One region of the Streptomyces sp. NPDC001157 genome, then DNA from elsewhere that is predicted to be linked to it. Evidence: riboswitches for the same ligand, from Rfam matches in the RefSeq annotation. Region 1 holds a riboswitch; the other holds the start of a gene.
What was found. Region 1 has a riboswitch for cyclic di-AMP ahead of ACWDAG_RS01220 (M23 family metallopeptidase). Riboswitches for the same ligand answer to the same signal wherever they lie in the genome.

Region 1 (4,954 bases):
GTACGCCGGTGCGGTGTCGCGGGCGCGGGCGCAGGAGTGGGTGGACGAGGCGCTGGCCCGGGAACTGGGGCTGGAGCGGGCGGCGTTGACGACTGCGGAGCGCTGAGAGCCTGTGTCTGTCCCGGCCGGGGTTCAGACACAGGCTCTCAGCCCCGCACTTGGCGGGGGCTCGTTTCCGACGGCTCTCAGGCCACCGAAGCGATCCGCATCTTGATGTCGTCCGGCGACAGCGCGCCCTTCGCCGTGACATGGTCCCCGGACGACTCGCCCCGCAGCCGGCGGCCGATCCACGGCACCAGGTACTCGCGCGCCCAGTGCACGTCGTCCCGTCGCACCTCGAGGGTGCCGCGCGGCGGGAGCGGCGGCCAGGGCTGGTCGGGGTCGGCCGGCACATCGAGGCCGAGGACCTGCCCGGCGCGGAGCGCCACACGCGTGTGCCCCTCGGGCGAGAGGTGGAGGCGGTCGCCGTCCCACGCCCTGCGGTCCTGGACGGTCTTCAGGGACCACAGGTCGAGCACGGGACAGCCGTACCGGTCGGCGATGGCCCGGACATGACCGTTGTAGGTGGCGATCTTGCCGCGCAGGTGCTTGAGCACGGGGACGCCTCGGGTGTCGAAGCCGGTGGTCACCATGACCGTGCCGGCGACTTCGGTGAGCCGGATGACCGCCCGCTCGAAACGCTCGGCGACCTCGTCGGGGTCGGTGCCGGGACGGATGATGTCGTTGCCGCCCGCACAGAAGGAGACCAGGTCCGGCGCCAGTTCGACGGCCTGCGGTACCTGGTCCTCCACGATCTGGTCGAGTAGTTTGCCGCGCACGGCGAGGTTGGTGTACCTGAAGTCGCCCTCGGGTCGCCGGTCCGCGAGAAGCACCGCGAACCGGTCGGCCCAGCCGACGAACGCCCCGTCGGGGCCGGGGTCGCCGACGCCCTCGGTGAAGCTGTCCCCCACCGCAACGTACGACCCGATCACTGATCTGCTGTCACTCTTCGAATCGTCTGCCACATCGACCATGATTCACCTTCGAATGTGACCTACGCGACCGTAGGAAAGGGTTGACGCGCGGTGAGATAAGCCACTTCTAAAGTGTTCACCAAGCTCGGAATAACCCTTCGACCAGGGATGTTGACGCGTCAGCAATGTTGCGGGGGAGCCGCGCGTTGTTCCACCAGCGGACCGTCGAGCCGTCGGAGACGATACGGACGCCCCGTGCAGCCCCGCCACAAGAACGCAATACGGCAAACACGAGCGCAGCCGGACACACCGAAGGCCGGACCCGGGGATCGAGGTCCGGCCTTCGGCAGCGTGTCAGGCAGGTGGTTCTCGGGGGACGTCAGCCGACGCCGACGCCCTTCGAGCGGAGGTAGGCGACCGGGTCCACGTCGGAGCCGTAGTCGGGCGTGGTGCGGATCTCGAAGTGCAGGTGCGGGCCCGTCACATTGCCGGTCGCGCCGGAGAGGCCGAGCTGCTGACCCGCGGTCACGGTCTGGCCGACCGAGACGGAGATCTGGGACATGTGGCCGTACTGGGCGTAGTGGCCGTCGGCGAGCCTGACGACGACCTGGTTGCCGTAGGCGCCGCCCCAGCCCGCGGAGACGACCGTGCCCGCGCCCACGGACTTGATGGAGGTGCCGGTCGGGACGACGAAGTCGACGCCGGTGTGGTAGCCGCTCGACCACATGCTGCCGGGCACGTGGTAGCCGGTGCCGACGGTGGCACCGAGCACCGGGAGGGTAAAGCCGGTAGGGGCGGAGTCCGAGGCCTTGGTGGCAGTCGTCCTGTCGGCGGACGAGGTCGCCTTCGGGGCGGACGAGGACGACTTGCTGGTGTCCGTCGCGGCCTTCCGGCCGATCGTCAGCTTCAGGCCCGGGTGGATCAGCGACGGGTCGTCACCGACGGCCCGGCGGTTGTCCGAGTAGAGCCTGTGCCAGCCACCGTGGACGTGCTGCTCGTCAGCGATCTTCGAGAGGTAGTCCCCGGCCCGCACCGAATAAGTCCGCACGCCCGCATTGCCGGCGGCACTCTTCTGAGCCGCCTTCTTCTCGGCGACCGGAAGGGACTGGACGGCCTTTTCCGAAACCGACTCGGAAACGGATTTGGTTGTGGCGGCATGGGCGCCGGTGGCCCCCATGAGCGGGAGAGCGAGTGCGGCGCCACCGGTTCCGGCGACGGCGATGGAGCGAGTGAAGCGCTGGGGCTTCGGGCGACGGTGCTTACCCTTCGCGGGCATGACGAATTCCTCTCCGGCGCCTGCGAGGTGAGCTGTCGGGTTCGGGCTGGAGATGCCCGGCCGCGCATGCGACGCGGCTTTACCCCTAGCCGTTCCGGAGACCGGAACAGGCGGTTGTACCTGTGGGTCCCCCGCTCCTGCCGTTCACGGGTGAGTTGTGCGGGCACCGGGCGGCGGCAGGATTGGGCGTCCGTCCGGATTGGTGGCGAACGTAAGCGACCAAGACGCAAAGGAACAAGTGACGGTTCCCCGTGAATGCGTTTCTATTGATCCCTTGAGAGAAAACCAGGTGACCCTGCGTGAATTCCGAGGTGATCGTCTCGGTCAAACGCCCTTGTAAAGCACGTGAATTACGTGGACATGACGCGCCACGCACTGTCACGGATATGACGCTCCTCACGCGCCTCCACTCCAGGATCCTCTATTCGGGGGCGAGTTGGAATGAAGAGGTAGAAGGAGCGCCAATCCGGACAGAAGACTCAGATGCGCCGCAGACGGAAAACTGCCGCATCGAGGTCGCCACGCAATCCGGTACGCAGTCCGTGATGCTGCAATACGGCACCGCTGTGGATTTCGCCCGTTTCGGGGCATTCATACGAGGCTGTCGGGTCGAGGCCCCGCAGTCGCAGCGCCGGTACGGGCTCGCCGTAGCTCTGCGCCTGGAGCCACGCGAGGACGACCGCCTCGTCCCCTCGCACGTACTGCACCGCACTCAGCCCGCCCCGCGGAGGCCGCAGCCGGTGGAGGTCCCCGTGCTGCACCAGCGGCCGGATCTCCTTGTAGAGCGCCACCCACTCGCCGGCCTCGGCGAGCTCCTCGTCGCTCCACCGAGTGAGGTCCCCACCGACCCCGAGTACGCCGGCCATGGAGCTCACGAACCGGAAGCGCAGCGAGCTGACCCGGCCATTGAGCTGGGTGTTCGGACTGTCGGTGACCCAGGCGGCCATCACTCGTGCAGGGTGGATCTGGCTGAAGCCGTGCTGGATGGCGAGCCGGTCGAGCGGATCGGTGTTGTCGGAGGTCCACACCTGGTCCGTACGGCTCATGATCCCGAGGTCGATCCGTCCGCCGCCGCCCGAGCAGGACTCGAAGACGACACCGGGGTGGGCCGCCCGCAGCCGGTCCAACAGGGCGTACAGTCCCCGGACATGATCGACCCAGAGGCGCTGCGGATAGGGCTCGCCGGGCCAGCCCGCGTCGGTGAAGCAGCGGTTGAAGTCCCACTTCACATAGTCGATGGGGGCACTGGAGAGGAGCGCGTCGAGCTGCTCCCAGAGGTATTCCTGGACGTCTTCCCGGGCCAGGTTCAGTACGAGCTGGTTGCGGAATTCCGTCCGCTTGCGTCCCGGCTGGAACTGCACCCAGTCGGGGTGGGCGCGGTAGAGCTCACTGTCCGGGTTGACCATCTCGGGCTCGACCCAGATGCCGAACTGCATGCCCAGGGCGTGCACATAGTCCGCGAGAGGCTTGAGGCCGTTCGGGAAGCGGTCCCGGTTGACCGTCCAGTCGCCGAGTCCCGCGCGGTCGCTGGTGCGCTTGCCGAACCAGCCGTCGTCGACCACGAACAGCTCGACGCCGATCGCCGCGGCCCGCCGTGCCAGGGTTCCCTGCTGCTCCTCGGAGATGTCGAACTCCGTGGCCTCCCAGGAGTTGAACAGCACCGGCCGGTCCTGGTCGGCGTCGGGGATGACGTAGGCGCGCTGGTAGGCGTGCCAGGCGCGGCTCGCACCGCCGAAGCCGCCGTCGCTCCACAGACCGGCGAAGACGGGGGTGGTGTACGACTCCCCCGCCTCCAGGCGCAGCAGCCCGGAGTCGTCGTAACCGGCGCCGCCGGTGATCTGCACGCGCGCGTCCGGGAGTTGCGCCACCGCGATCCGCCAGGAACCCGACCAGCCCAGAGCGCAGCCGTAGACCTCACCGCGTTCCTCCGTGGCGTCGGTGTCGAGGGCGACCCAGGGCAGGTGCTGGTGTCCGGTGTGGCCGCGGCGGCTGCCGATGATCTTCTCACCGTAGGTGAGAAGCGAGGCGGTCAGCCGGGACTCGGCGGCCCAGCGGCCGTGCAGCTGGGACAGCCGCCACTCCTCGCGCTCGGGCAGTGTCCAGGTCGCGGAGTCGGCCCGCAGCAGCTCCAGAGCGGGCCCCTCGTTGTCGAGGGTCACCCAGCGCTCCACGACGTCGTGCCGCATCCGGTAGTGCAGCGTGATCGCAAGCCCACCGTCCCGGAAGCCCAGCCGGAGGTGGTCGCCCTCCGACTCGTACCTCTCGAAGCGCCACTCGGTGCCGCGCCGCTCGTCGGTGCGCACGGACAGGGCGGGCCGCACGAAGCGGGGGCCGCCCTCCACCGGGTACTCCTCGTGTCCGTCGAGCGGGGACTCGAAGGGCCTGTAGTCCGGCAGCGGGCGGACGGCGAGTGCCTCGGCGTCGGCGAGCGCGATCCGGGGGCCCCAGTGCAGGTGCAGCAGCTCGTCGTCCTCGGTGAGATGGACGGCGTAACTGCTGGCCGGCCCCGAGAGGAGCCAGGTACGGCCGTTGTCTGCGATCTCCAGCATCAAGCCCTCACACATTCGAACAGGCGCGACCAATCACCAACATCATCAAGCCACGTGTGCCCTGGTCGCAACGCCTGTGGACAACTCATTGCCTCAGGAATCCATGTCGTATCGTCGGGAGGGTGCCCGTCGACGAGCCGCGCCGGACGGGCGGACTGGGAGGAGCCCCCGTGACG
Region 2 (4,954 bases), on a different contig from region 1:
CTGGCCGTTCTCGGCCTGGGCGCCCAGGGCGGCGAGGAGATCGTCCTCGCCTCCGAGGCCGAGGGCGCGGACGTCGCCCTCGACCGTCTGGCGAAGCTGGTCTCCGAGGGGCTCGAGGAGCTTCCCGAGACCGTCTGATCACGGCACCACAGAAGGGCTCGTCCGAATTGCCGGGCGAGCCCTTCGCATTTCCCGCACAAGGGTGGTGCAATTTCCGATCGCGGGCAGCAGAAGTAATGCCCCGCGAATTGTTCCCTCTTTGTATACGGCGCCCGTGTTAATGCCGCAGGCCCGACATGTTTACGGGATGTTGCGAGTTCCTCACACCGTTCACCCGCTCCGGGACGCCGAAGCGCAGCCGGTGCACCGCGCTCGAGCGTTCGGAGTGCAGCGTGGTGAGCGCACGCGCGCGCTCACTGTCGCCGCGGGCCACGGCGTCGACGATCGCGCCGTGCTCCGCCCAGGACTCCACGGGGTTGGCCGGGGCCTCCACGGCGTACATCCAGGCGATCTTGTGGCGCAGCTGGGTCAGCATCGAGGTCAGCGCGGGGCTGCCGGAGGCCTGGGCGAGCGTCTCGTGGAACCAGCCCCCCAGGGAGCGCAGATCCTCGCTGTTGCCCCTCCTGGCCCGCTCCTGGCCCAGTCTGACCAGGCCGCGCAGGACCTTGAGATGGGCGTCGGTGCGCCGCTGGGCGGCCCGGGAGGCGCCGAGCGGTTCCAGGAGCATCCGCATCTCCAGCAGGTCGGCGGCCTCCTGCTCGGTCGGCTCCGCGACGCACGCGCCCGCGTGCCGCCGGGTCACCACGAAGCCCTCGGCCTCCAGGGTGCGCAGCGCCTCGCGCACGGGGACACGCGAGACGCCGTAGCGGCGCGCGAGGAGTTCCTCGGTGAGCCGGCTGCCGCGCTCGTAGACACCGGCGACGATGTCGTCCCGGATCGCCGTGCACACCGAGTGCGCCGGAATACGCATGACCGACCTCCGACTTAATCCCCGTGAAACGTCGATGATTGACGTGTATCGGCGACTCTATTGCACGGAGCCGGAATTTCCGACGGCGGGGCGGAATCCAGGGATATTTTTTGGACAGCGGGGAAGCAGAAACGCCGAAAGCCCCGGCTGAAGAGCCGGGGCCTCAGGAGATCTTGCGGTACGTCGTCAGACGTTCACGCCGTGCGAGCGCAGGTAGGCGACGGGGTCGACGTCCGAGCCGTACTCGGAGGTCGTACGGGCCTCGAAGTGCAGGTGCGGTCCGGTGGCGTTGCCGGTCGCGCCGGAGAGGCCTATCTGCTGGCCCGGGGTGACCGTCTGGCCCACCGAGACGCCGATGGACGACAGGTGGCCGTACATGGTGTACATGCCGTCGGCCATCTTGATCACGATCTGGTTGCCGTACGCCCCGCCCCAGCCTGCCTCGACGACGGTGCCGGAGCCGACCGCGTGGACGGTCGTGCCGCTCGCGGCGTGGAAGTCGATGCCGGTGTGGCTGCCGGAGGACCACAGGGAGCTGCTGGCCTGGTAGCCGGTCGACACGTACGAGTTCGAGATCGGCGCGACGAACGTGTTGAGGCGCTTGCGCTCGGCCTCGCGGGCGGCGCGCTCCTTGGCCTCGCGCTCCGCCTTGGCCTTCGCGGCGGCCTTCTCGCGTGCCGCTTCCAGGGCCGCCTTCTTGAGCGCGGCCTCCTCGGCTGCCTGCTTCTGGGCGTCGGCCTGGGCGTCGATCTTGTCGGCGATCGTGTCGCCGATGGTGATGACGGGGGTGAGGCCGGTCTGCTCGACGGAGTTCTCGGCCGCGAGCGCGGGGGCTGCGAGGGTTCCGATGACGCCGGTGGTGGCGAGGGCCGCGACGCCTGCGGCGGCCGTGGTGGTGCGATGCATCCGGCGGGGACGACGGTGCTTCCCGGTGGCGCGCGTGAACGCCATGTAGTGGCTGGTCCTTTCCTTCCCTCTCGCCTACCGGGTTAGCTGACGGGTTCGGAGCAGGAAGGTCTCCTACGGACCCCCTCGCTGCACGCGCGGGCGTCCGATTCACCCCAGGGACTGCGATGGGTCCCCGGCTCCCCTGGCTCGCGCCGTACGGGGACTCGGCGATGGCTGTCCGGTGCCGCGGATGCGGCGCGGTGCCTGACGGACAGCCCGGACGACGCTAAGCGGGGCATCTTTCAATCCCCAAACGGATCACGGCTTTTGTAGCGCATGCCACAGGGCAGACAGGCAACCTCTCCCTCAATTCGGACATTAAGGGGCCCTGGTGACGCATCAGTCACCAGGGCCCCTACGCGCGCGTGCCGCTGACCGAGCCTCTACTCGGCTGCCACGACCTTGACTTCGCCGATCCCGAGGGCCTCGACGGGCTCCTTGATCTGGGCCGCGTCACCGACGAGAACCGTCACCAGACGGTCCACCGGGAAGGCGCTCACGGCCGCCGCGGTGGCCTCCACGGTGCCGGTCGCGGCGAGCTGCTGGTACAGGGTCGCCTGGTAGTCGTCGGGCAGGTGCTGCTCGACCTGGTCGGCCAGTGTGCTGGCGACGGCCGCCGCGGTCTCGTACTTCAGCGGTGCCACACCGACGAGGTTCTGCACGGCGACGTCGCGCTCGGCGTCGGTGAGGCCGCCCTCGGCGAGCGTGCGCAGCACCGTCCAGAGGTCTTCGAGCGCCGGGCCGGTGTTCGGGGTGTCGACGGAGCCGCTGATGGCGAGCATCGCGGCTCCGGAGCCGTCCGGGGCGGACCTGAGGACCTGGCCGAACGCACGCACACCGTAGGTGTAGCCCTTTTCCTCGCGCAGGACGCGGTCCAGGCGCGAGGTGAGGGTGCCGCCGAGGCAGTACGTGCCGAGCACCTGGGCGGGCCACACACGGTCGTGCCGGTCGGCACCGACGCGGCCGATGAGCAGCTGCGTCTGGACGGCGCCGGGGCGGTCGACGATGATCACGCGCCCGGTGTCGTCGGCGGTCACCGGCGGCACGGGGCGGGGGTCGGCCTTGGAGCCGGTCCAGGCGCCCAGGGTGTCTCCGAGCAGCGCGTCCAGGTCGATGCCGGTGAGGTCGCCGACGACGACGGCGGTGGCCGTGGCGGGCCGGACATGGCGGTCGTAGAAGGCGCGTACGGCCGCCGCGTCGATCTTCTCGACGGTCTCCTCGGTGCCCTGGCGCGGGCGGGACATGCGCGAGGTCGCCGGGAACAGCTCCTTGGAGAGCTCCTTGGCGGCACGGCGGGACGGGTTGGCCAGCTCGTGCGGGATCTCGTCCAGGCGGTTGCGGACCAGCCGCTCGACCTCGCTGTCGGCGAACGCGGGCGCCCTGAGGGCGTCGGCGAGCAGACCGAGCGCCTTGGCGAGACGGGAGGCCGGGACCTCGAGGCTGAGGCGGACGCCCGGGTGGTCGGCGTGCGAGTCGAGGGTGGCGCCGCAGCGCTCCAGTTCGGCGGCGAACTCCTCGGCGGAGTGCTTGTCGGTGCCCTCGGAGAAGGCCCGCGCCATGATCGTGGCGACGCCTTCGAAGCCGGCCGGTTCGGCCTCCAGGGGCGCGTCCAGGAGCACCTCGACGGCGATGACCTGCTGGCCGGGGCGGTGGCAGCGCAGGACGGTCAGGCCGTTGTCGAGCGCGCCGCGCTCGGGGGACGGGAACGCCCACGGCTTGGCCTCGCCCGCCCGGGGCTGCGGGTGGAACTGCATCGTGGCGAGCTCGGTCACTTGGCCGCCTCCTCGTTCTGGTCGGTGGCTTCCACCGTGGCTTCGGACTCGGGGTCTTCGGGGAAGTCCTCGTCCTGGGTGTGCTCCGCGGACTCGGGCGAGAGCGGCTCGTAGACGAGGACCGCGCGGTTGTCGGGCCGCAGGCGGGCCTTGGCGACCTCCTGGACCTCCTCGGCCGTCACCTCCAGGACGCGCTGGACGGCGGTGAGGGCGAGCTGCGGGTCGCCGAACAGGACGGCGTACCGGCACAGTTCGTCGGCGCGGCCCGCGACCGTACCGAGCCGGTCCAGCCACTCGCGCTCCAACTGGGCCTGGGCGCGCTCCATTTCCTCGGCCGTGGGGCCCTCCGCGGCGAACCGGGCGAGCTCCTCGTCGATGGCGGCCTCGATGACCGGCACCTCGACGTCACCGGAGGTCTTCACGTCCAGCCAGCCCAGGGAGGGCGCTCCGGCCAGCCGCAGCAGGCCGAATCCGGCCGCGACGGCCGTGCGGTCACGCCGTACCAGCCGGTTGTAGAGGCGGGAGGACTCGCCGCCGCCGAGGACGGTGAGCGCCAGGTCGGCGGCGTCCGCCGCGCGCGTGCCGTCCTCGGGCAGCCGGTAGGCCGCCATCAGGGCACGCGCCGGGACCTCCTCCTCGATGACCTCGCGCAGCTGCTCACCGATGATCTCGGGCAGCGAGCCGTCGCGGGGCTCCGGCTTCCCGTCGTGCGAGGCGATGGACCCGAAGTACTTCTCGACCCAGGCGAGCGTCTGCTCCGGGTCGATGTCGCCGACCACCGAGAGGACGGCGTTGTTCGGCGCGTAGTACGTGCGGAAGAACGCGCGCGCGTCCTCCAGGGTCGCCGCGTCCAGGTCGGCCATCGAGCCGATCGGTGTGTGGTGGTAGGGGTGGCCCTCCGGGTAGGCGAGGGCGGTCAGCCTCTCGAACGCCGTGCCGTACGGCACGTTGTCGTAGCGCTGCCTGCGCTCGTTCTTGACGACGTCCCGCTGGTTCTCCATGGACTCGTCGTCGAGGGCGGCGAGCAGGGAGCCCATCCGGTCCGCCTCCAGCCAGAGGGCGAGCTCCAACTGGTGGGCGGGCATGGTCTCGAAGTAGTTGGTGCGCTCGAAGCTGGTGGTGCCGTTCAGCGAGCCGCCGGCGCCCTGCACCAGCTCGAAGTGCCCGTTGCCCTTGACCTGCCCGGAGCCCTGGAACATCAGGTGCTCGAAAAGGTGAGCCAGGCCGGTACGTCCCTTGACTTCGTGGCGCGAGCCGACGTCGT

Region 2: it holds a riboswitch for cyclic di-AMP, as region 1 does, so the genes downstream of both, ACWDAG_RS19505 (M23 family metallopeptidase) here and ACWDAG_RS01220 (M23 family metallopeptidase) in region 1, are expected to answer to the same signal.

What each region holds. Positions count from the first base shown of each region.
Region 1 covers NZ_JBSFJW010000001.1:280,370-285,323, forward strand. The annotation lists gene ACWDAG_RS01210 (TetR/AcrR family transcriptional regulator) at 1-106, shown strand, start outside; gene ACWDAG_RS01215 (SGNH/GDSL hydrolase family protein) at 186-971, opposite strand; gene ACWDAG_RS01220 (M23 family metallopeptidase) at 1,333-2,229, opposite strand; cyclic di-AMP (ydaO/yuaA leader) riboswitch at 2,234-2,392, opposite strand; gene ACWDAG_RS01225 (alpha-galactosidase) at 2,709-4,778, opposite strand; gene ACWDAG_RS01230 (tyrosine-protein phosphatase) at 4,949-4,954, shown strand, end outside.
Region 2 covers NZ_JBSFJW010000009.1:257,902-262,855, forward strand. The annotation lists gene ACWDAG_RS19495 (HPr family phosphocarrier protein) at 1-138, shown strand, start outside; gene ACWDAG_RS19500 (GntR family transcriptional regulator) at 278-970, opposite strand; gene ACWDAG_RS19505 (M23 family metallopeptidase) at 1,157-1,921, opposite strand; cyclic di-AMP (ydaO/yuaA leader) riboswitch at 1,934-2,098, opposite strand; gene ACWDAG_RS19510 (M16 family metallopeptidase) at 2,302-3,690, opposite strand; gene ACWDAG_RS19515 (M16 family metallopeptidase) at 3,687-4,954, opposite strand, start outside.